Linked DNA regions of Parabacteroides chongii. The main gene of each other region encodes a partner of the protein of the gene in region 2 in a complex. Links are inferred from orthologs where the notes say so. Each region holds a gene or a part of one and is shown on either strand. Other genes may lie near its edges. The genes, in order: tsaE and tsaD.

Region 1 (12,217 bases), 4.0 Mb from region 2 along the record:
AGGAATACGTTATTCTGGGTAGACATTGAAGGGCAGACGTTGTATGAATATTATCCGGATAAGCAGGATTGTAAAACATGGGAATTTGATCGCATGGTTTCGACTGTCGTGCCGGAGACAGACAGTACGGTTGTCGTTTCTCTTCAAGATGAGATTGTACGGGTGAATCTGAATGACGGAAGTCTGTCGTCGGTAGCTCCGATTCCCGACCATGAGGGGAAAGTCAGATGCAACGACGGCAAATGTGATCCGGCTGGCCGTTTGTGGATAGGGACAATGGGTTTTGGTGCTCCTAAAGATGCAGGGACATTATACACAGTTGATTCTGACGGTACGGTGACGACCAAGTTGAAGGCGGTGACTATTTCTAACGGGATTGTTTGGTCGGCGAATAAAAAGTATATGTATTATAATGATACTCCGACCGGTAAGGTGGCTCGTTACCGGTATGATGAAAAGTCGGGAGAGATCCTGTTCGATGGTATTGCTGTCACATTGCCGGCGGGTTCGGGTGCTCCTGACGGAATGACAATCGATGGCAACGATAATTTATGGGTGGCTCAATGGGGCGGTTTCGGTGTGTACTGCTATTGCCCTTACACGGGCGAGCTGCTGGCAAAAGTAGAAGTTCCGGCTCCTAACGTCGCTTCCTGTGCATTCGGGGGCAAGGATATGGATACGCTCTACATTACAACGGCACGGGCCGGACTTTCGAAGGAACAATTGGAAGAATACCCTCTTAGCGGCAGTCTTTTTGTTTGTAAACCCGGAACAAGCGGACCGAAGCCTTACAAATTTAAGTAACAGACAGAATAAGCAATCATTTAATCTGTTTGTAAACAAAATACAGGTTATAATTGTTTATTTTGCAGGAGGGAAGAGATTCTCTCATTAAATAACAAGATATATATGACGAAAAACAAATCCGGGAAGAAGGATAATAAAGAAAATAAACCGAAAAAGAATAAGGCAAAACGTATGAAGAAAGAAGCTATGCTTCATTCTGTGATGTCTGTCTTTCAATCCTCTCCCAAGGAACCATTTAACTATAAACAAATAAGCAAACTGATCGGCGTGGAAAGCCAGGTACAGAAACTACAGGTGGTAGACCTGCTGTATGATCTTTCTGCCGAGAACTTTATTACAGAAATAGACCGCGGACGTTATCGCTATAACGGTCTCGGTACGACTGCAATCGGAACATTCGGACGTCGGAGCAACGGGAAGAACTCGTTTATACCGGAAGACGGTGGTGCGCCGGTTTTCGTGGCAGAACGAAATTCCGGACATGCGATGGACGGCGACAAGGTGAAGGTGCAGTTGTTTGCTAAACGCAAGGGAGCTGAACCGGAAGCCGAAGTGATCGAGGTGCTGGAAAGTCAGAAAAAGACATTTGTCGGTAAGTTGCAAGTGACGAAAGGCTTTGCCTTCCTGATCACCGAGAACAAGACACTTGCCAACGATATATTTATCCCGAAAGACAAACTGAAAGGCGGAAAGAACGGCGATAAGGCTATTGTCCGTATCGTGGAATGGCCCGATGAAGCCAAGAATCCGCTGGGTGAAGTAGTTGACATTTTGGGTGTAGCCGGTCAGAATACGGCAGAGATGCATGCGATACTGGCTGAGTTCGGTTTGCCGTATACCTATCCGGAGAATGTGGAGAAAGCGGCAAATAAAATATCCGATGCCATTCCTGAGGAAGAGATCGCCAAGCGTGAGGACTTCCGTCAGATTCTGACTTTCACCATCGACCCGAAAGATGCGAAGGACTTCGATGATGCCTTGTCTATCCGCCATTTGGATAACGGCTCTTGGGAAGTGGGCGTACATATTGCTGATGTAACGCATTATGTGAAACCGGAAAGCCTGATCGACCGTGAGGCGGAAAGCCGGGCAACATCTGTTTATCTGGTAGACCGTACCATCCCGATGTTGCCGGAACGCTTGTGTAATCAGATCTGTTCGTTGCGTCCGGATGAAGAGAAGTTATGTTTCTCTGCTGTTTTTGAACTGGACGATGAGGCGAATGTAAAGAAATCGCATATCGGACGTACCGTGATCAAGAGTGACCGCCGTTTTACGTATGAGGAGGCACAGCTGGTGATCGAGACGGGAGAAGGTGACTATAAAGATGAAATACTGGTATTGGACCGGTTGGCTAAAAAATTGCGGGAGAAACGTTTCCAAAACGGAGCCGTTAATTTCGACCGCTTCGAAGTTCGCTTCGAGATCGATGAGACCGGAAAGCCGATCAGCACCTATATTAAGGAATCGAAAGATGCCAACAAACTGATTGAAGAGTTTATGTTGCTGGCGAACCGTACGGTGGCTGAATTTGTCGGTAAAGTACCTAAAGGGAAGACGAAGAAGACCTTTGTTTACCGTATCCACGACCTGCCCGATCCGGACAAACTGGAGAACTTTGCCGCCTTTATCCGCCGCTTCGGTTATAAGATGAAAACGGAAGGAAGCAGTAAGATAGATATTTCACGCAATCTGAACCGTTTGCTGGATGAAGTGCATGATAAACCGGAAGAGAACCTGATCGAGACGTTAGCTATCCGTTCGATGCAGAAAGCCCGTTATACGACAGAGAATATTGGTCATTATGGTCTGGCATTTGAATATTATACGCATTTTACTTCTCCTATCCGCCGTTATCCGGATATGATGGTGCATCGTTTACTGGAACGCTATCTGGATGGCGGACGTAGCGTGGTAAAAGCGAAGTACGAAGAGAAATGCGACCATTGCTCGACGATGGAGCAGGTGGCGGCAAATGCCGAACGTGCTTCTATCAAATACAAGCAGGTCGAGTTCATGCAGGATAAGCTGGGCATGGTGTTCGATGGTGTGATCTCCGGCGTTACGGAATGGGGGTTATACGTGGAGCTGAACGAGAATAAATGTGAAGGGCTTGTGCCTATCCGTGATCTCGGTGACGATTTCTACGACATGGATGAAGAAACATACAGCCTGATCGGCCGTCGCAAGAAACGTCGCTTCCGCCTGGGTGACCCGGTGACTGTGAAGATCGCAAATGCAAATTTGGAACGCAAGCAATTGGACTTTATGTTGATGGAGTAAGAACCGGATAACAATAAATAAAAAAGCCAACTAATCCATAATGAGTTAGTTGGCTTTTTTATTTGTAAGGAAGGTGTCATTCTGCGGTGTCTTCGCTGATATTATAGCCCAGTTCGTTATCCCTTGTTTTGTCCTGAAAGAAATACCAGTTCCCGTCATTCGATTCTATATAATAGAGGTTCGTATAGGTAAAATCCGGATCGATATGTGTCAGTGCCGTAGCCACATTATCCGGGATTTTCGTGTTTTTGTTAAGTTCGTATCTTGTTTCTTTCCAAAAACCCCAATCAGTGGAAACAGTCCCTCTGAAAGTTACATATTTGACGGTATCATTGTGGAGGATGAAATATTCATGTTCTCCGGCATTGTTTACATATCCTTTTATTTCAGCTCCGTTATATTTTCTCGCAATAAAATCAAAGTGATCTTGAGGTAGTTTTACAAACCATCGTGTGTCGTTAGGCTTCCATGTGAACGTTGATAGAACTAGTCCGTCCTCACTGATAAAAACATAATGCTCTACATTTTCTACATCTTTCCAGCGATACTGGAAGTGTATCATGTAAAGGGCTTTGTCTATTCCGGTCCGCTCTGTTTTAGATATTTCTATGTCTTTTGCATCACGATATTGAGTACCCATAAAAGCATTCAGGACTTCAAATGGGAGTCGCTGAATATCGCTGATCTGCGTATAGGTCATTTCCCAGTTCTCATTCTCGTACCAAGTGGATGCCTCATTTTGCTCCTGGTCAATATAATTTATTAGGAAAATGTTATTTGAATAATTATTGAAAGTAGTGATCTCTGCCGAAGGAGACCGTTTAGAGAAATCACTCTTGATTGCAGCCGGGATTTCATCTTCTATCGATGACTTGTCTTTATCGCAGGCTGTAAAGCACAGTAACATACATACTAATACATAGTAAACATAATTAGTTCTTTTCATAGGTCTTTTATTTTAGATAGATAAATAAGCTTGCTGGTAATATTTTCTATTACCAATAAATCAGACCAAGTACGCCGCATCCGATCAATGCCGATCCCAACAAGGCATAAAAGATACGTGCTCCTTTCCTGCCGAATTTGTTGACAAAGGTAGTTGCTCCGCTGGTTTCAAAATACCAGTCGAAATTAAAGATAGCGGCGATCAGAGAGAAGGCTCCCAGAGCGATAAAGATAGCTAACAGGAAATAATCGGTCGGTTCCATCGGTTATTTTACTTCTACGGTCCGTGAGCCGTCAGGATTTTCACTGATCGTTACATCCACCACATCGCCGGGAAGTAAATCTTCGATCTTTTCCGGCCATTCGATAAAGCAAAGGGCACCGCTGTAGAAATAATCTTCTGTACCGATGTCTTCTGCTTCGCTCAGTTTGTTGATGCGGTAGAAGTCGAAATGATAAATCAGTTCGCCGGTCGTATCACTACGGTATTCGTTGATGATAGCAAATGTCGGACTGTTGATAACATCTTCTACTCCTAACTCTTCGCAAATCGCTTTGATAAAAGTCGTTTTACCTGCTCCCATATTACCATGGAAAGCAAAAACGGTACGGTCATCCATTCCGGCAATGAACTCTTTGGCAGCCTGGCGGATGGTATCTAAATTCTCAATCTTGATAATACTCATGATGTCTGTTGATTATTGATCATTTGTAATCTACCTGCAAAGGTATATTAATTTTCAATTCTCAATTCTCAATTTTCAATTATTTTGGTATCATGGTGATAAACGGTACCATCATTTCCTCCATCGAAATCCCGCCATGCTGGAATGTATTCTTGTAATAAGAAACATAATAATTGTAGTTATTCGGATAGGCGAAGAAGTCATCGTTCATCGCAAAAATGTATTTACTGCTCAGGTTAGGAGAGGGCAGGCCCACTTTTTCCGGGTCACGTATTTCCAGTACCTCCTTCGGGTTGTAATTCAAATTTTTACCGACTTTATAACGGAGATTTGTATTCGTGTTTCGGTCACCGATCACTTTGATCGGGTTGTCGACACGAATGGTCCCGTGGTCGGTGGTCACAATTACTTTATAACCTTTGTCGGAGATACGTTTGAACAGCTCCAAAGTGGTGGAATGCTGAAACCAGGAACGGGTCAGGCTGCGGTAAGCCGCTTCGCTCTGCGCCAGTTCACGGATCATTTTCATTTCCGTACGGGCATGCGACAACATATCCACGAAGTTGAGGACAACGACATTCAACTGGTTATGTGTCAGAGAAGAGATCATATTCAGTAGCTTTTCTCCGTATTGCGAATCGTGTACTTTGTTGTAAGAGAAGCTATATTTCTTACGGAAGCGGTCGATCTGTGTCTGGATCAAAGGTTCTTCGTTCAGGTTCTTGCCTTCTTCACTTTCCTCGTCCACCCATAAATCCGGGAACATTTTCTCTATCTGCAAAGGCATCAGGCCAGAGAAGATGGAATTGCGTGCATATTGGGTAGCAGTAGGCAGAATACTGTAATATAATCCTTCATCGAAAGTGAAATATTCAGCCAGCAGGTCTTTTACCACGCGCCACTGGTCCAGACGGAAGTTATCGATCAGGATGAAAAAGACCTTCTCGTCGTTATCCAGCAACGGGAATACTTTTTTCTTGAACAGGTCCGGACTCATCAAAGGACGCTCGGCTGGGTTCTGTATCCAGTTTACGTAATTCTTCTTTACGAATTTGCCGAAAGCTTTATTCGCTTCTTCTTTCTGCATCCGGAGCATATCGGTCATTTGTACCTGGCTGCTTTCCAGCTCCAGCTCCCAGTAAACTAGTTTCTTGTATAGCTCCATCCAATCGTCGGTGGTTAGCGAATCGTTGATCTGCATGCCGATACGGTTGAATTCCTGCTGGTAGCCGACTGTCGTCGTTTCCGAAATAATCACATTTTTATGAACGTTCTTTTTGATGGAAAGAAGCAGTTGATTCGGGTTGACCGGCTTGATCAGGTAATCGGCAATCTTATTCCCGATAGCCTGGTTCATGATGCTCTCTTCCTCGCTTTTGGTAACCATGACGACCGGAACGTTGGGGTTGATTTCTTTGATCTGTGCCAGTGTCTCCAAACCGGTCAGACCCGGCATGTTCTCGTCCAGGAATATGATATCGAACGATTGCTCCCGGCAACAGTCGATAGCATCCTGCCCGCTGATCACCGGAATCACTTCATACCCTTTATCCTGTAGAAACAAAATGTGAGGTTTCAACAAATCGATCTCATCATCTGCCCAAAGTACTCTGTCTTTCTTTACTGCCATATGTTTCCTAAATTATTTCTTACAAATTTAATCGGAATAGTTTACATAATAACGATGCTTGTTCCGGTTTTGTATATTGATCCCTGTTTTTTTACGGTCTTTTATATCCTTGTGTTTTATTTTGTAAATATCATGATAATAGGTGAATAATAATACTTATTATCCCTGATATTCTGATTACAATAACAAAATAACCTGTAAAAAGTTACAAATATCCCCTGTCTGTACAGACAAAAAATGATAAGTTTGTAAACCTGTTATCAGGGATAAAGGATATGAAACCGATTAGTCTATTACTGTTGTATGAATAGAACGCGATTTATATATATTATTGTTTGTTTACTCTGTACGGTTACTCTCGTACAAGGGGTAGAGAATAAAATCCTGTTTAACCGTCTGGATGTAAACAACGGGTTATCGTCTAATGAAGTGACCTGTATCTATAAAGACCGGAAAGGATTTATGTGGTTTGGTTCGAGTTCGGGACTGAGCCGTTTCGACGGCTATGAGTTCCGCGCCTTCCGGCATGAAGTGGACGGTGCGCTATTTTCGGAAGCTTATGTGACCCAGATCACGGAAACGGCAGACAGAAATCTGTGGATCTCTTATGAAGACGGAAAGGTTGGAGTCTATAATCCGGTTAAAAATATATTTCTGACATTGGAAGAGGCCCGGAAAGAATTGGGTTTGCCTGCTAATATATCAGGTGTCTTTCAAGGGAAAGACCTGCAATTGATTTTCAGTACTTCAGATAATCAATTGTATGCCTATGATTATTCTACCGGAAAAGCGGTTGTTTATCCGGTTGATCCGTCGGAAGGGCAGGTGTGCGATGTATATCAGAAGGGAGAGATATTGTATGTGATCCATACGTCCGGTGTGATCGAGATGATCGATTTGCAGCAGGGAAAGTCCATCTTGAAGAACGACCATCTGAAAAAGGCGTGTAAAGCCAGACGATTCATGCTGTTCGTAGATAGTGATAACGAGATCTGGGTTTATCCGGATCCGGAAAGTTATGGGGGATTGTACCGTTTCACTCCGCGGAATGGCAGGTGGAAACAATATAATACTTCTTCTCCTCTTCCCCTGAATTCTTCGCTGATACGGGGAGTGGAGGAAGATTCGGAAGGCGTGATCTGGATTGCTGCCGATCATGGTGGCCTGAATCTGCTGGACAAGAAGACGGAAACGATCCGTTACCTGAAGAATAATCCGTTCGACCTGCGGAGTATCAGTCAAAACAGTGTGATCAGTTTATATAAGGATGATACGGGAATTATCTGGACAGGTACTTACAAGAACGGTATTAACTATTATCATGAAAGTATCTTTAAGTTCCGTTCGCTCCGTTATCCGGTTATGGAGGCTGAGGATGCGGAGATCAATGACTGTAATTGCGTCCTGGAAGATCGTTCCGGGAATTTGTGGATCGGGACTAACGGGAACGGATTGTTATATTATAACCGGACAACCGGACAATACCGGAAGTATCGCCATGATCCGGCTGATCCGTCGAGTATCAGCAGTAACATTGTTGTTTGTCTGGAAAATGATGCCAGCGGTAATCTCTGGATCGGTACTTATGTCGGTGGACTGGATTGTTTTGACGGGAACCGTTTTAAACATTACCGTCCTCAGACCGACAGTTTGAAAGAGTTATCGAACAACAGTGTATACAGTCTTTATGCAGATGAGGTCGGCAATCTTTGGATCGGCACGCTGGGAGGAGGTATGGATTGTCTGGAGCTGAAGACGGGGGAATGGTCACATTTCCATTCGGGTGACCCGGAGAATCCATTGGGCTCCGATTATATTTATTCCATATCCAAAGGTAATAAGGATGAATTACTGATAGGTACCTCGTTGGGTGTGAATATGCTCGATACGAAAAGCGGGCGTGTATCTTCTTTTAAAGGGGAGATGAACAGGGGGAAAGTGTTCAATGATAAAGCGATCAATACAGTTTACCGGGATAGCCGTAATCTGTTGTGGATCGGCAGTAATAACGGACTGACCGTTTATGACCCTTCCCACGATAAACTATATCAACTGGATAAAACGAATGGTTTGCCTGACAACGATATTATGTCTATCCGGGAAGATGATACTTATGTTTTGTGGCTTGGGACGAAGAACGGTTTACTCCAGCTAACCCCACATTATAAGAAGGACGGAACATATCGGTTTAATTGTGTCACTTATTATGAGAATGAGGGTGTGCAAGGTCGTGTTTTTAACCGGAACAGTGTATGCCGCTCTGCTTCAGGAGAACTGATCTTCGGAGGAACGAACGGACTGACTGTTTTTAATCCTTCCCGGATAAAATATAATTTCTATCCTCCGGCAGTTGCCGTTACGGGTTTCCTGGTACAGAATGATCAGATTTTGCCCGGACAGCCATATAACGGGCGTATCATCCTGCAGGATGATATCAGCTATTGCAACGAGTTGTCGTTGCAATATGATGAACGTAGTTTTTCTTTGAATATCGCGGCTCTTAGCTATTTTCTTCCGGAGAAGAACCGCTTTTCGTATATAATGGAAGGCTTCGACAAAAAATGGGCTACCATCGATGCGGTAAACCGAAATATTACTTATACCAATCTTTCTCCCGGAACCTATACCTTTCTGTTGAAAGCAGAAAATAATGACGGTGTTTGGGGGCAGGAGCCGATAAAACTAAAGATAACGATCATGCCTCCTTTCTGGGCGACCAACTGGGCGATCTTTTTATATTGTATCCTGGCTGCCATTATCGTATTCGCCATTATCCGAGGTATCCTTCATATTCAAAAGCGAAAATTTGAGAAAGAGCAGGAACGGATACGGGCCAACCAGCTTCATGAGATGGATGAGATGAAATTACGCTTCTTCACCAATGTCAGCCATGAGTTTCGTACGCCTTTATCCCTGATCATTACACCGATAGAGAAGCTGATGAAGAGCGAAAGTAACCCGGAGAATCAGATGATACTGAAGTTGATCTACCAGAATGCGAACCAGTTGTTACGTTTGGTAAACCAGTTACTCGATTTCAGGAAGATCGATGTGCAGGGTGTCCAGTTACTTTTGTCCTCCGGAGATATCGTGTTGTTTGTCAGGAATATTACTTATTCATTTAAGGAACTGTCGGAGAAAAAGAATATTCGTTTTTCGTATACGACTTCCTTCCCTTCGTTGGTCATGAAATTCGATACGGATAAGGTTTTTAAGATCGTATCCAATTTATTAAGTAACGCTTTCAAGTTCACACCTGAAGGAGGGGAGATATCTGTTAACCTGAGCATGCAACAGGATGAGGAAGGAAAAAGCATGTTATTGATCCAGGTCATTGATACGGGAATAGGGATTGAAGAAGATAAATATGATCTGATCTTCAATCGCTTCTATCAGATACCGTCGGAAGATAAATCCGGAACGGTGGTTGGAACAGGCATCGGATTACATTTATGCCGTGAGTTTGTCAAGTTGCATAACGGAGCGATCTCCGTCAAAAGCCAGGTTGGAAAAGGAAGTACGTTTACGGTATCGCTTCCGATCGAACTTCCGGAGATACAGGAGATTATCTCTTCACCGGATAAATCGGATACGGCCGGAGTCGGGGAAAGGACAGGGATATCAGAAGAAAACGAAATATTCGGACAGACACAGCAAGAAAATACGGAGATGCGTACGGAGCCGAATAAACCGACTTTACTCATTGTCGATGATAATGCAGATTTCCGTGAATTCATGAAGTTGAGTTTGAGTGGCTTGTACCATGTATTTACGGCTGATGACGGTGAACAGGCCTGGAAAGTTATTCTGGCAGAACTTCCGGATATGGTAGTCAGCGATGTGATGATGCCGGTAACGGATGGGATCGTTTTGTGTAAACGAATCAAACAGGATATCCGTACATCTCATATTCCAGTAATTCTTTTGACGGCGAAATCGGCAGAAGAGAGTAAAATGACCGGTCTGGAAGCAGGAGCCGACGATTATATCGGCAAACCGTTCAATATGGATATGTTGATTCTGAAGATACAGCATCTGGTAGAAATGAAGAAACGGTTGCAGAAGCAGTTCATGCAATCATCGCAAACAGGTATTCAATTGGCCGATATCCCGATCAGTTCGATGGATGAGCAGCTGATGCGGAAAGCGATAGCCTATATCGAAGAACAAATAGCTAATCCGGAACTTTCTGTCGAGCGGTTGAGCCGGGAGATGGGGATGAGCCGTGTGAACTTTTATAAGAAAACACTTTCGATAACGGGTAAAACGCCGGTCGAACTGATTCGTGCAATCCGTATGAAACGGGCAGCGCAATTGCTGGAGAAAAGTCAGATGCGTATCAACGAGGTTGCCAGTGAGGTCGGTTTCAACGACATCAAATTATTCCGTAAATATTTCAAAGATGAATTCGGGACGTTGCCGTCCGACTACATGAAAAGAGAGTAACCATTAATATACAATTACCATGAAAGCCATTTCAATGACCATTACAGGATTTCTGATTCTTTTGTCAATGGGCAGCCAGGGAATTATTGCCCAATCGCTTCACCCTTCCGTTCCTGTGGAACACTATCGCTGGAAAAGTGTTCAGATCGTAGGCGGAGGATTTGTAGACGGGATTGTTTTTCATCCGAAGGAAAAAGATGTACGCTATTGCCGTACCGATATGGGTGGCGCCTATCGTTGGGATAAGGAAACGCAACAGTGGGTTTCTATGCTCGACTGGATCACTTATGACGATAACAATCTGGTCGGTGTGGAGAGTATTGCGGTCGATCCCAATGATCCTCAAACCGTTTATCTTTCATGCGGAACCTATACCCGTAGTACGAATGGTGCTGTCCTTTGTTCAAATGACGGAGGACGTACTTTTATCCGCACCGACATGCCTTTTACTATGGGAGGAAATGAAAATGGCCGTGGTAATGGCGAACGCATGATGGTAGACCCTTTGAATAGCGATATAATCTATCTGGGTACCCGTCTGGATGGTCTTTGGCGTTCAGCAGACCGGGGAAGAAGCTGGCAACAGGTCCGTTCGTTCCCGGATGTGGCGGAAGTTATTCCTGAGGGAGGTAATCCGTGGATGCAGGATCGTGGTTGCGGTATTAATTTAGTTTTGTTTGATCCATCGGGCGGCACAGCCGGTAAAGGTTGTTCGACTTTGTATATCGGTGTTTCACTGAAAGATCGTGATAATTTCTTTGTCAGCCATGATTATGGGGAAAGCTGGCAACCGCTTGCGGGACAGCCGGTACAATACCGTCCCACTCAGGCAGCCCTTTCAGAAGACGGCTATCTGTATATTACGTATGGCAGTAACCCCGGTCCGATGCGGATGAATGACGGGGCGGTCTGGAAATATGATCCTCGCACTGAAAAATGGCAGGATATTTCTCCGGTAAAGGCTGATCCGGATAAAGGGGCTGCTTTTGGATATGCCGCAGTGTCTGTCGACCGGCAGAATCCGAAGCATCTTATTGTCAGTACCTTCAACCGTCCGGTCGCCGGCTCGTATGCGGAAGATGATATTTACCGGACTACCGATGGCGGTAAAACCTGGAAACCAGTTTTTGCAGGAGGTGCCCGCTTCGATTATAGCAAAGCTCCTTATGTGGAGTTTACCCCATTACATTGGATGTTCGATATTGAAATAGACCCGTTTGATCCCGATCATGCCCTGTTTACAACCGGATATGGCGGTTGGGAGACATTCAATCTCGGCAATATGGATAAAAAAGAACCAACACAGTGGCAAGTGATGAGTACGGGGATAGAGGAAACTGTTCCTTTGGAATTATACAGCCCGAAACAGGGTGCGCAACTGATCAGTGCGATAGGTGACTATGGCGGCTTTACCCATTTG
Region 2 (12,307 bases):
CACCCAAAGCCGTCATCCTCGGCAACTCGATCACTCATTTCTGGGGAGGAGAACCGGCAGGACCGAGAAGCAACGGTGCGAAAAGCTGGAAGAAGATCATGGAACCGGCCGGATTCCAGAATCTGGGATACGGTTACGACCGTATAGAGAACGTACTTTGGCGTATCTACCACGGTGAGCTGGATGGATATGAAGCGGATAAGGTTGTCCTGATGATCGGAACGAACAATATGGGAATCAGCCCGGACAAAGATATTGTAGAAGGTCTGCGTTTCCTCATCACAGCTATCCGTAACCGCCAACCGAAAGCGACGGTTAAAGTGATCGGTATCCTTCCCCGCCGGGAACACGAGGATTGGGTGAAAAACATCAACCTGCAAATCCGCACAATGGCAAACGAGGAAAACTGCCTGTTCAGCGATGCCGGAACAACCTTGCTCCTGCCCACCGGCAAGATCGACGAATCGCTTTTCAACGACGGCCTGCATCCGAACGAAAAAGGGTATCAGTTAATAGCTAAAACAATAGCCGAGGATTAAAGCAACAGATATAAAGACAGCAAGTTATGACACAGCAAAATGCAATCAAAATCTTTGAAGAAAAAAAAGTACGCACCGTATGGGATAGCGAAACGGAAGAATGGTATTTTTCCATAGTGGATGTAATTGCCGTATTGACGGATAGTGATAACCCACGTCGTTATTGGAGCGACTTGAAACGTAAGTTATCAAAAGAAGGAAGTCAGTTGTACGCTAAAATCGTACAACTGAAAATGCCCTCTGGTGATGGCAAATACTACAAAACCGACGTAGCCACCACCGAGCAACTTTTCCGCCTGATCCAGTCTGTCCCTTCGCCTAAGGCAGAGCCTTTTAAACTCTGGATGGCTCAGGTAGCAAAAGAGCGCCTTGACCAGATGCAAGACCCGGAATTATCCATCGAACAGGCTATGACCGATTACAAACGTTTGGGCTATTCCGACAATTGGATCAACCAACGTCTTAAAAGTATCGAGATACGTAAAGACCTGACTGATGAATGGAAACGTCACGGCCTGGAAGAAGGCGTACAGTTCGCTACTCTTACAGATATTATTTATAAGACATGGGCGGGAAAAACGGCAAAAGAATACAAACAATTCAAGAACCTAAAGAAAGAGAACCTGCGTGATAACATGACTAACAAAGAATTAGTTCTAAACATGCTTGCAGAGCTTTCAACGAAAGAGATCTCGGAAGCCATAGGTCCAGACTCTTTCGATGAGCACTCTGAAGTAGCCCGACAAGGAGCTACAGTAGCACGCAACGCCAGGTTGGAGCTGGAGGAAAAGACAGGACAGCCAGTTGTCACCCCTCTTAATGCCAAAAATATTCAGTCTTTGCAACAAGACAAAAAAGAGAATGAAAAGACTGAAGAAGAGTAGGCTGCCAGTATGTCAACCTTATCTCTTTAACGACCTGCGCACCAGCCAGTAAGAGACTGACAACGTGCAAATCTCAGCGATCGGTATATCATACCAGATGGCGTCAATACCGAATACAGCGGGGAGGACAAGTATGCCGATTCCTACGAATATGAGTCCTCTCAAAGCTGATATAATGATCGAAATCTTCGCATTCCCGATAGCCGTAAAATAGCTGGATGCCAGGATATTCAGACCACACAACAAAAAGGCAAAACAATAGATCGAGACACCTCGCGACGCAATAGCAAAGGCCTCGTTGCTGTGATCGTTGAAAAACAATCCGATAATCTGTTCGCCGAACAATAACAATACCAGGAACAAACCGATCCCGATCGCGGAATTAACCCGCACGGCAAGTCCCAGGATCGACTTGATACGTTCCTGCTTCTTCGCCCCGTAGTTATATCCTATAATAGGTATGATACCATCCGATATCCCCAGGAATATGGTGGTTCCGATAAACAGGATATAATTGATTGCCGTAAACGCCGCCACCCCACTTTCACCCAGATACTTCATCATCGTGATATTGAAGAGGAAAACGGTAATTGCTACCGACAGTTCAGACATACCCTCCGAGGACCCGTTATAGAAAGCATTCCATACCAGCCACCAATTGTAGCGTCCACGTTGGACGGCAACGACTTCGTGACGCGAAAACAACCGGGGCACATTCAGGCAAGCACCGATCGTAAAGGCAATACCGGTCGCCAGTCCGGCTCCCATCATGCCCCAACCCAATACGGCAACGAACACGAGGTCGAGAATAATATTCAGGATCACGGTCGTCCCCATGACCGAAGTCGCATACAAGGGATGCCCCATCGCCTTAATGATATAGTCGCCGAAGAACATCGTACACAAAAACGGGAAGAAAGGGACCAATGCCCGGATATATCCTACGGCATCCCCCTGCAACACTGCATTCGCCCCCAGGAAAGAAGCGATCTCTCCCGCAAATAAATAAATCAACAGGCTCACCGCCAAAGACATGGCAATCAGGAACAGGAATACCGAACGCAACGCGTTGTCCGCTTCCTGCTTATCACCTTTTCCCAGACTGATACTGACAATCGTCTGTCCCCCGATGCCCATCACGATGGCAAACGCCGAGATCAAACTATAACACGGTAAGATCAGATTCACACTAGCCAGCGCATTAGCGCCCACAAACCGTCCGAGCACAATCCCGTCGATCACGGACTGGATACCCAGAAATAATAGTCCCGCCACGCCGGGAAGTGCATACTTTGTAAATAACCGGGGAATCTCACCTGTCAACAATAACCTCTCTCTTTCCTGGCGGAAGAGAGCTTTTTCCTTACTCATAAAACAACTTGCTTTTGGTTCCGGCTACAAAGGTAAGGAGGTCTTTTCAGAGAAAAATTACCATAAGATAATTTCGGTTTGCTCTTTTTATTTAGAAGAGGAACGGATACGGCTCAACGATTGCGGCGTGATCTGCAGGTAGGAAGCGATATGTTTCAACGGCACTCGCTGGAACAGATCCGGGCGCGAGTGCATCAGACTCTCGTATTGTTCGCGGGCATCACTCCAACTGTCGTTGATAAAATAGTTCTCATATTCCCGCAGGTAATAGTCGAGCAGCTTCAATCCCCAGATAGCGATATCGTGCGACTGTTCGAAAAGTTTGTCCAGTTTCGTGGCAGGGATGCGGAACAGGACGGTATCCTCCACCATCTCCACGTTATAGACCGAGATGTCGCGGTAAACGAAATTGATCATTTCGCTGTCGCTGGCAAACCATAAGGTGATATCTTTCGTATCCAGTTCGACATATGCCCGGACCAATCCCTCTTTGACGAACCTGACAAACGGGTCGCGGTCGCCTTCCCTCGTCGAAAGTTCTCCTTTCGAGAAAGCCACCTCCTCCATCTCGTCGACCAGCAACCGGATCGCTTCGTCGGACATGGGATAAACCGCCCGCTGTTGTTCTATGAATTTATCCATACTGTTTTTGTAACAAGTCCAATAACAGGGTCAACGCAGCATCCGCCGCCGCCTGTATATTTTCCGCCCTGACCGTTCCGAAATGAAAACAATGTGAGACGATTTCACCTTTCAGGGCTGCGGCGATCCAAACCGTGCCGACCGGTTTTTCCGGGGTTCCTCCGCCGGGTCCTGCAACACCGGAAGTCGCTACAGCACAGTCGCATCCGAGGGTACGGATCGCTCCCTGCGCCATCTGTTCCACCACTTCGCGGCTGACGGCCCCATGCTGGCGAAGACTTTCTTCCGAAACACCCAATACATGCTGTTTCACTTCGTTGCTGTAAGAGACAACTCCCCCGACAAAATAATCGGAGCTACCTGCCACCAGCGTGATCATATTGGCTATCCGGCCACCCGTGCAGCTTTCCGCCGTCCCCATCGACAACTTCTTCGTTCGAAGAAGTTTGCCTAATTGTTCGCTTATTGAATTCATATTGTTTTTATCTAATTGAATGTTACTTTTCTCTTGAAAGAAAAGTAACCAAAAGTTGCCGTCCAGACGGCCAAAGCCCTATCGTTCGGCATATCCAAGCGAGCTTGGATATGCACTCACTTAACCGGGCTTTTCAAGGCTGCACCTGCCTCGCTACTCCGCATCCTACGTTTGCTGTCGATAGGTAAGGGTCGTTCACGAACGACCCCTACGGTAGATGCTCCGGGCGCTCTCTCCGGCTGCTGCGCTTTACGCTCACCAGCTGAAGCCTGACATAGGAAGCAAAGCTTCCTCTTAGAATTGCCGATACCGCCTGTTTTAAAGGTGTCGGTATCGGCAATCCTCAAAGAGCGCAAAGCGCTCTCTGAAAGGCCTCAGCGGGTGAGCGTAAGCGAAGGGGGAAGACGAAGCGGCCCGGAAAAATCCGCTGTCTGAGCGCAGCGAGTTTCGGATTTTTCAAGCGTAGTCTTCACCCGTAGCAGCGAAGCCGGTGCAGCCTTGATCTTTTGATTACTTTTGGATCAAGCCAAAAGTAATTTAAATAACCACCCGTGAGAACGGAACAGCGTCCATCGGACAAAAATCCTTATCGAGGAATTTATAATAACCAGTGATGGCAACCATCGCCGCGTTGTCTGTAGTAAACGCGAACTTCGGGATATGCACTTTCCAACCATACCGCTTCGCATGGTCGAGGAAGGCATCACGCAAACCGGAGTTTGCCGAAACACCGCCGGCCACCGCCACCTCTTTTATATTCAGGTCTTTCGCTGCCTTGCGCAACTTACCCATCAGGATATCGATCACTGTCGACTGAAGAGAGGCACAAAGGTCACGTTTATTCTTTTCGATGAAGTCCGGATCTTCCTGTAGCTTATCCCTCAAGGTGTAGAGGAAAGAAGTCTTCAGCCCGCTGAAGCTATAATCGTATCCCGGAATATGCGGTTTGCTGAAAGTAAAGGCTTTCGGATTTCCTTCGTTGGCCAAGCGGTTCACCACCGGACCACCCGGATAACCCAGCCCCATCACCTTCGCACATTTATCGAAGGCTTCGCCCGCTGCGTCGTCTATCGTCTGCCCTATCACCTCCATGTCGTTATAAGTATTTACTTTGATGATCTGCGAGTTACCGCCCGACACCAGCAAACACAGGAACGGGAACGAGGGAGCATGATCGTCTTCCGGCGTTTCCTTGATAAAGTGAGCCAGTACATGCGCCTGCAAATGGTTGATCTCGATCATCGGGATGTCCAAAGAAGCCGCAAACCCTTTGGCAAAGGAGGTTCCGACCAGCAGAGATCCCATCAACCCCGGCCCGCGCGTGAACGCAACGGCGCTCAGTTCCGACTTATCGATACCTGCACGCTTGATAGCCTCTGCCACCACCGGGATGATATTCTGCTGGTGTGCGCGTGAAGCCAGCTCGGGAACCACGCCACCATATGCTTCGTGAACCGCCTGACTGGCTATCACATTCGACAGCATCACGCCGTCGCGTATTACGGAAGAGGAAGTATCATCACAGGATGATTCTATCCCCAATATTGTTACACTCATACTCTTCTCTCGTTTTTTTGTGCAAATTTAATGAATTCTATCGCGATATTGTTGTAGATTTGCGTTTAAAATATAGTAAAGATATCAGAGGACTCAAATACATAATCATTACCCTACTTGTTTTGTTCTGGATATTCTATGCGATGCCCTTTATCTTGTTGAAGATACCCTACATCCAACATCAGGTTTCCGACATTGCATCGACCGAATTATCCGGCCATCTCGGTGTGCCCGTAAAGATAGGAAATGTGAATATCGAATGGTTCAACCGTTTGGTCCTTGACAACTTATACCTCGAAGATCAGGAAGGTCAGACATTATTCGAAGCCAATCATGTAGCGGCGGGCTTTGAAGTTCTTCCGTTGTTTAAAGGAAAATTCGTTTTCACTACCGTGCGGCTATTCGGTTTTTCCGTCAATCTCAAAAAAAAGACACCCGAAAGTCCGCTCAATCTCCAGTTCGTGCTGGATGCTTTTGCCAGCAGGGACACGATCAAGAAGAATCCGAATATCGACCTGCGTTTCAACTCGATCCTGATCCGCCGGGGAAACTTCCGGTACGACGTGCAAAGCGAGGCCGAAACGCCAGGAAAATTCAACGCCAGACATGTGGCTATCAAAAACCTGAGTGCGAAGATTTCCATGAAGGCCTTCAACAAGGACAGCCTGAACGCCAACATCAAAAAGATGAGCTTCGACGAGGCTTCCGGCCTTACGCTGAATAAACTGTCGATGAACGTTATCAGCAACCGCGACAGTGCTTTCATCAACAATTTCGAAATAAAACTACCGGAAACGGATTTGAAAATCAGCCGGGCAAAGATCGACATGCAGGAAGTAAAGAACGCTTCCGAGCTGCTAAACCATGCCCCGTTGGAATTGAATATTTCCCCGTCGCAAATCTGTCTGAAAGACCTCTCTCCTTTCGTCCCGGCTTTCAGCAACTTCACTGAGACCATCGAATTATCGGCAGAAGCGTCCGGCTCCGTCAACAATATCAACCTGCAACGGCTGACAATCCGTTACAGCGACAAGATGCTGTTTATCGGAAAAATGGACCTGAAAGGGATCAGCCATCCAGAAGATGCCTATATCTTCGGACAGGTAAACAAGATGTATATCACGACCGACGGACTGGCGGGCCTGGTAAACAATTTCAACAAGAAGCCGGTCGTGCTGCCCGATCCTATCGTCAGGTTGGGTACGATCAATTTTACCGGAGAGATATCCGGCTTCTTCGATAACCTGGTGGCGTTCGGAAAGTTCTCTTCGGCGATCGGTTCGGTGCAGACCGACATGATATTCGGTACAGACAAAGAAAACAATGTTGCGGCATACCTGAAAGGACATATTTCTACCTCCGGCCTGCATCTGAACGAACTGTTCAACGATGGCAACCCTTACGGGAACACCCGCCTGAGCATCTCGCTGGATGCCAAACGCTACAACAACAGCAGTTTCTTCGGAAATATTAAAGCGAACATCAACGAGTTCGAGTTCAAAAAATACAAGTACGAGGATATCCAGCTGTCCGGAAATTTCAAAAAGAACAGCTTCGACGGCATGGTACAGGTGAACGACCCGAACGGGAAGTTGCATGCCCAGGGTATGTTCCGCCACGAGGGGAAGAACTCTATGTTCAACTTCACCGCCAATTTGGAACATTTTCGTCCCGACAGCCTCAACCTGATCGACAAATATGAATCGCCGGATATCTCGCTATCCCTGAATGCCGATTTTACGGGGAATAATATCGATAACCTGGAAGGTAATATCACGATAGACAGCCTTTCGTTCCTGACGGCTCCAAGCAGCTTCTTCCTGAAAAAATTCCAGGTAACGGCATCCGGACATTCACTGGACCGCCATCTGACTATCTCGTCCGATATCCTGAACGGAGAGGTTACCGGTGCATACTCCTTTACCACGATCGTACCGAGTTTTATGAACACTTTCAAAGGATATATCCCAGCACTGATCAATGCGACGCAGAAGAAAAAAGAAGTAGAAGAGAACAATTTCTCGCTGTTGCTGACAGTAGAGAATACGGAAAAGATATCCGAAACACTCAAACTGCCGGTGACGATGGTCAACCAGGCACGCATCACCGGACACTACAATAACTTGTATAATAAATTCCGCATCGAGGCTTTCCTCCCTAAATTCAAACTGGGAAACTCCCTGTTCGAATCCGGTTACCTGACTTGCGACAACCCGCAGGATAATATCAACCTGCAACTGAGGGCAACCAACTACAACCTGAAAGGACTTCGTAACTACCTCGACCTGAAAGCGGATGCCCGCGACAACCGGATCAATACGCTGATCGGCTGGGCGAACAATAAGGAAAAGGTGTTCCGTGCCGAGCTGTCGGCGTCTGCCCTCTTCACTGAAAAAGAACAGGAAAAGAGGCCTTCTACCCTGCGAACCGATATTTCCGTCAAGGAGAGCCAACTGGTGCTGAACGATTCTTTGTGGACCATCCATCCCTCGAATATTGTAATTTCCGACGGGCAGATAGGTATCCGTAAATTCCGGGTAGGCAATGAGAAACAATCGTTGCTGCTGGACGGAAACATCTCCAAAAATCCATCGGATACGCTTTTGATGGACCTGAAACAGGTCGAACTCAAATACATTTTCGATATACTGAATATCCCGGTATTGCAATTTGCCGGGAAAGCGACAGGTACATTTAATATAAGCGACCTGTACGGCAGTCGTATGCTGAACACCGATCTGGAGATAAAAGACTTCTCATTCAACCAGACACCGCTGGGCAGGCTGAACCTTTTCAGCGAATGGGACGATGAGCAAAAGGGTATCCTGATGCTCGGCAGTATCTATAAGAACGATACGACATGGACCGACGTAAGCGGTTACATCTTCCCGGTAGGACAGAATGCCGGGTTGTCCTTATTCTTCGGAGCCAACGATATCAATCTGGGATTTCTCCACCCCTTTGTGGAAAAGGTGGCTAAGAATATGAAAGGACGGGGTTTCGGAAACGTCCACCTGCACGGTCCGTTCAAGTCGCTGACTGTCGAGGGAGATGCGTATGTGCTGGACGGCGGGCTGGGCATCGAATATACGAATACGTATTATACCTTCTCCGACTCCATCCATCTGGATGCCGGTTCCATCAATATGCGGAACCTGACCGTCCATGACGAGTTCGGTAATCCGGGTATCGTCAACATGAGTGTCTATCACAATCATTTCAAAGATGTCAGTTTCGACGTGAATGTCAAGACAAACAATATGTTGGTGTTTAATGCGACCCGCAAGCAAAATCCGTTGATTTACGGAACAGTCTTCGGTAGCGGATCGGCGTCGATCAAAGGAAATGACAAGCTGATCAACTTCGACATCAATATGCGAAACGATCCCAAAACGGCCATCACACTCGACTTCATAAACAATACAACGGCTGCCGAATATGATTTTATCACATTCGTCGATAAGAAACAGTTAAAGGAATCGATTGCCAACGGGACAATCTCGCCCGATTCCCTGAAAATGGCTGCCACCAACGAAGAAGAAGGTGCTGAAATGCGTATGAACTTCCTGCTCGATATTACACCTGATGCCAATATCGAGCTGATCATGGATCCAATTGCCGGAGATAAGATCACCGGTAATTGCAGCGGAAGCATGCAGATAGAATATGGGACAAAGACTGATTTACGCATGTATGGAAACATGGGCATCATCAAGGGTAACTATAATTTCAGCTTGCAACAGATCATCCATAAGGACTTTAAGATACGTGAAGGCAGCTCCATCGACTTCCGGGGCGACCCGTTCAATGCCACGATGCAAATAAATGCCATTTATAATGTAACTGCCAACCTGCGCGACCTGGATGAAAACCTGGCACTGGAAAGTCCGCGAACCAACATACCCGTCAACTGCGTACTTAACCTCGACGGCATGTTACGCAGCCCAGCTATCTCGTTCGACCTGGAACTTCCCGGTTCAAACGAAGAAATAGAACGTCAGATGAAAGCGTTGGTCGATACGGAAGACATGATGACGCGCCAAATTATCTACCTCCTGGTGCTGAACAAATTCTACACCCCTGAATACAGCCAGAACGCCTACCGTTCGAGCGAATTTAGCGCCGTGGCTTCTTCCGCCATCTCCTCCCAACTGTCGAGCATACTCAACAGCTTGACGGACAAGGTACAGATCGGTACGAACATCCGCACCAGCGATGACGGCATACAAGATACGGAAGTGGAAATGTTGCTATCCAGCCAATTACTAGACAATCGCCTGTTATTCAACGGTAGTTTCGGATACAGAAATAATATGAACCAGGGGAAGAACGACTTCGTCGGTGAATTTGACCTGGAGTATAAGCTGACCCCAAGCGGAGAAATCCGTCTGAAAGCTTACAACCATGCCAATGATATGTATAAGTATCTGAACCGGGCCTTAACGACCCAGGGGGTAGGTGTCATGTTCAGGAAAGACTTCAGTAACATTTCCGAGTTCTTCCGCCGACGGAAAAGACTGCTGCCGATCGTGCCGCTTGCTCCGGCTGATACTATCTCGCCGGCAAAGACGGATACTACGGCTGTAACAACTCCTTTACCGCCTGCTGATAAGTAGATAACTGGTTGCTTTTAAGTATTTTCTTCCGCAAACGTTTTTCTGCGTCCGGCAAGAGGTAATCCCAAAGAGTTTTCATTTTGGCAAGCACCTGGTGCTCTCCGCCTTCAAGTATGGCGCTGTATTTCTCAAATAAAAGTGTATGGAAACGGAACAGTCCGGCTTTCTTTTCCGTGTCCGGCAGCTCCTTTCCTGCCATATATTCCTTCGCCAGCCAGGGGGAAGACAATAAGCCGCGTCCCAACATCACCCCGCTCAACCGGGGATACAAGCGAATGATCCGGTCGATATCGGCCGGACAGTTCAGATCGCCGTTATAGAAAAGCGGGTGTGCACATGCTTCGTAGAAACGGGTAAAGCTGTCCATATCCACATGCCCTTTGTACTGTTGCCGCCCTATCCGGGGATGCAAAGTCACATGTGTAAGCGGCAACGAATCGATAAAGGGAAGCAAAGCAAAGACTTCGTCCGGTGAATCCCATCCTAACCGGAGCTTGACAGAGAAATTCATTTCCGGAAATTCACGGGCTGTCTGCAACAGGGCGGCAGCATCTCCCGTATGAGGCAGGATACCTGCTCCGCGGTGAAGACGCGCCTGCATCGGGAAAGGGCACCCCATATTGATATCTGCCTGCCGGTATCCTTGTCCGAGAAATAAAGTTACCAGACGCCGGAATTCGTTAGGCGTGGCCGCTATCAACTGGGGAACGACCGGAGTAGCTACATTCCTGCCGGGCGTTATATCCCGAAGATCCTTGTTCCGGAAACCGTCTTTCTCCACCCGCACAAAAGGGGTATAGTAGGCTTCGACTCCTCCGAATACCTGTGCATGCACTTCCCGGTACACGGCATCCGTATAGCCTTGCAAAGGGGCAAAATGTATCTTGTACTCCATCAGGGGAACAGTTCTGAAAATAATGAATGAAGCTGTGTTTTAGCTTGTTTGAAATCCTGCTTTTCCCCTAATTCTTTCTCCAGCGAGGTCACACCTTTATCCGTAAACCCACAAGGGTTAATCAGGGAAAAATAACTCAGGTCAGTATTGATATTCAGGGCAAAACCATGCATAGCAACGAACCGGCTGCTCTTTACTCCGATCGCACAGATCTTGCGGGCACGTCCTTTTACATCCGGATCGATCCATACGCCGGTAGCACCGTCGAGACGTTCTCCGCGTATCCCGTAAAGGGCGAGGAAACGAATAATGACCTCTTCCAGCCGATGGATATACAGTTTGAGTCCCAACTGCCAATATTCCAGGTCGAAGACCGGGTAACCGGTTATCTGCCCGGGGCCGTGATAGGTAATATCCCCTCCCCGGTTGATATGGTAGAAAGAGACGCCACGCTGCTGCAACAGTTGTTCCGGTATCAGGAGATTGGCATCTTTCCCGCTCTTTCCGATCGTCAGCACGGGTTGATGTTCGCAGAAGAACAACTTATTTTCTTCGCTGCCTCCCTCCTTCTTTGCCTGAAGCAAGGTTTCAAAAGCATCTGTCTGAACCTTTAGCGCATCTGCATAATCAATGCGTCCGAGGTCGTGAAAAGTGAAGCTCTCCATTTCTTTCTCTTTTTTATTTTTCCGTTCGTATTATCGATCTCACCGGCTCCGTAACCCATCTGTATCTTCAACAACTTACCCATCAGGGAAAGGATTTGTCCCTGTCGTTTCAACATATAGGGAGAAGGTTTACCGGAATTAAATTTCCTGGGATTCGGCAAAGATGCAGCGATCAACGCAGCCTCCTCGCGATTTAACCGAGAAGCCTGCTTCTTAAAATGGGCCTTGGCTACCGCTTCTGCTCCATAAATACCGTCGCCCATCTCGATGGAGTTCAGATAGACCTCCATGATTCTTTCTTTCCCCCATATCCACTCGATCAAGAGGGTGAAGTAGGCTTCGATTCCTTTCCTTATATAACTTTTAGCAGGAAGAAGAAATACATTCTTAGCTGTCTGTTGAGAGATAGTACTGGCACCGCGTACGCGTTTCCCCTTTTCCGCTTCATCGCGTGCTTTCTGTATCTGTTCAATATCAAAACCGTTATGATCGAGAAACAAATTATCCTCCGAAGCGACAACCGCCTGTACCAACGGTTGTGCTATCTGCGACAACGGAACCCATTTATGTTCCAGTTTGAAGGGTTTCCCTCCCTTGTACTGATCGTACAACCGCGTCAGCATCAACGGCGTATAATAAACAGGGACGAACTTATACGCCACC

What was found.
Region 1: the proteins of tsaD (region 2) and tsaE are in contact, whole or in part, in a crystal structure (PDB 6N9A), measured with the Thermotoga maritima proteins. The link is inferred for Parabacteroides chongii from one-to-one orthologs. Residues at the interface, in WP_004082750.1 of Thermotoga maritima: Cys10, Asp11, Arg49, His50, Leu82, Gly84, Gly135, Gly136, Glu154, Thr155, Leu156, Asp157, Asp158, Ser159, Glu162, Asp165, Lys166, Arg169, Leu170, Tyr175, Lys213, Thr214, Leu217, Tyr218, Gln221, Arg222, Asn324; in WP_004082108.1 of Thermotoga maritima: Leu37, Gly38, Lys46, Lys57, Val59, Lys60, Ser61, Thr63, Phe64, Thr65, Leu66, Met67, Val69, Pro71, Tyr82, Arg83, Leu84, Asp86, Asp88, Phe89, Asp93, Ile128, Asp130, Glu131, Arg134.

The regions. Positions count from the first base shown.
Region 1 is NZ_CP120849.1:1,191,977-1,204,193, reverse strand. The notes cover bases 3,012-5,874. They hold tsaE (tRNA (adenosine(37)-N6)-threonylcarbamoyltransferase complex ATPase subunit type 1 TsaE), read right to left. Parts: upstream 4,722-5,874; coding sequence 4,302-4,721; downstream 3,012-4,301. Other genes in these bases: porX (T9SS response regulator signal transducer PorX), read right to left, coding at 4,801-5,874; P3L47_RS04830 (immunity 17 family protein), read right to left, coding at 4,086-4,298; P3L47_RS04835 (hypothetical protein), read right to left, coding at 3,167-4,036; rnr (ribonuclease R), read left to right, coding at 3,012-3,090. In the rest of the region: P3L47_RS04845 (SMP-30/gluconolactonase/LRE family protein), read left to right, coding at 1-804; more of rnr, read left to right, coding at 910-3,011; more of porX, read right to left, coding at 5,875-6,351; P3L47_RS04815 (hybrid sensor histidine kinase/response regulator transcription factor), read left to right, coding at 6,655-10,797; P3L47_RS04810 (beta propeller repeat protein), read left to right, coding at 10,817-12,217. UniProt on the Escherichia coli protein: Required for the formation of a threonylcarbamoyl group on adenosine at position 37 (t(6)A37) in tRNAs that read codons beginning with adenine.
Region 2 is NZ_CP120849.1:5,175,039-5,187,345, forward strand. What follows is about bases 3,459-6,411. They hold tsaD (tRNA (adenosine(37)-N6)-threonylcarbamoyltransferase complex transferase subunit TsaD), read right to left. Parts: upstream 5,469-6,411; coding sequence 4,449-5,468; downstream 3,459-4,448. Other genes in these bases: P3L47_RS19810 (CinA family protein), read right to left, coding at 3,459-3,911; P3L47_RS19815 (hypothetical protein), read right to left, coding at 4,028-4,267; P3L47_RS19825 (translocation/assembly module TamB domain-containing protein), read left to right, coding at 5,612-6,411. Outside these bases: P3L47_RS19790 (SGNH/GDSL hydrolase family protein), read left to right, coding at 1-539; P3L47_RS19795 (BRO-N domain-containing protein), read left to right, coding at 566-1,423; P3L47_RS19800 (MATE family efflux transporter), read right to left, coding at 1,442-2,794; P3L47_RS19805 (Crp/Fnr family transcriptional regulator), read right to left, coding at 2,882-3,436; more of P3L47_RS19810, read right to left, coding at 3,429-3,458; more of P3L47_RS19825, read left to right, coding at 6,412-10,084; P3L47_RS19830 (tRNA-dihydrouridine synthase family protein), read right to left, coding at 10,044-10,979; lipoyl(octanoyl) transferase LipB, read right to left, coding at 10,979-11,644; mtgA (monofunctional biosynthetic peptidoglycan transglycosylase), read right to left, coding at 11,590-12,307.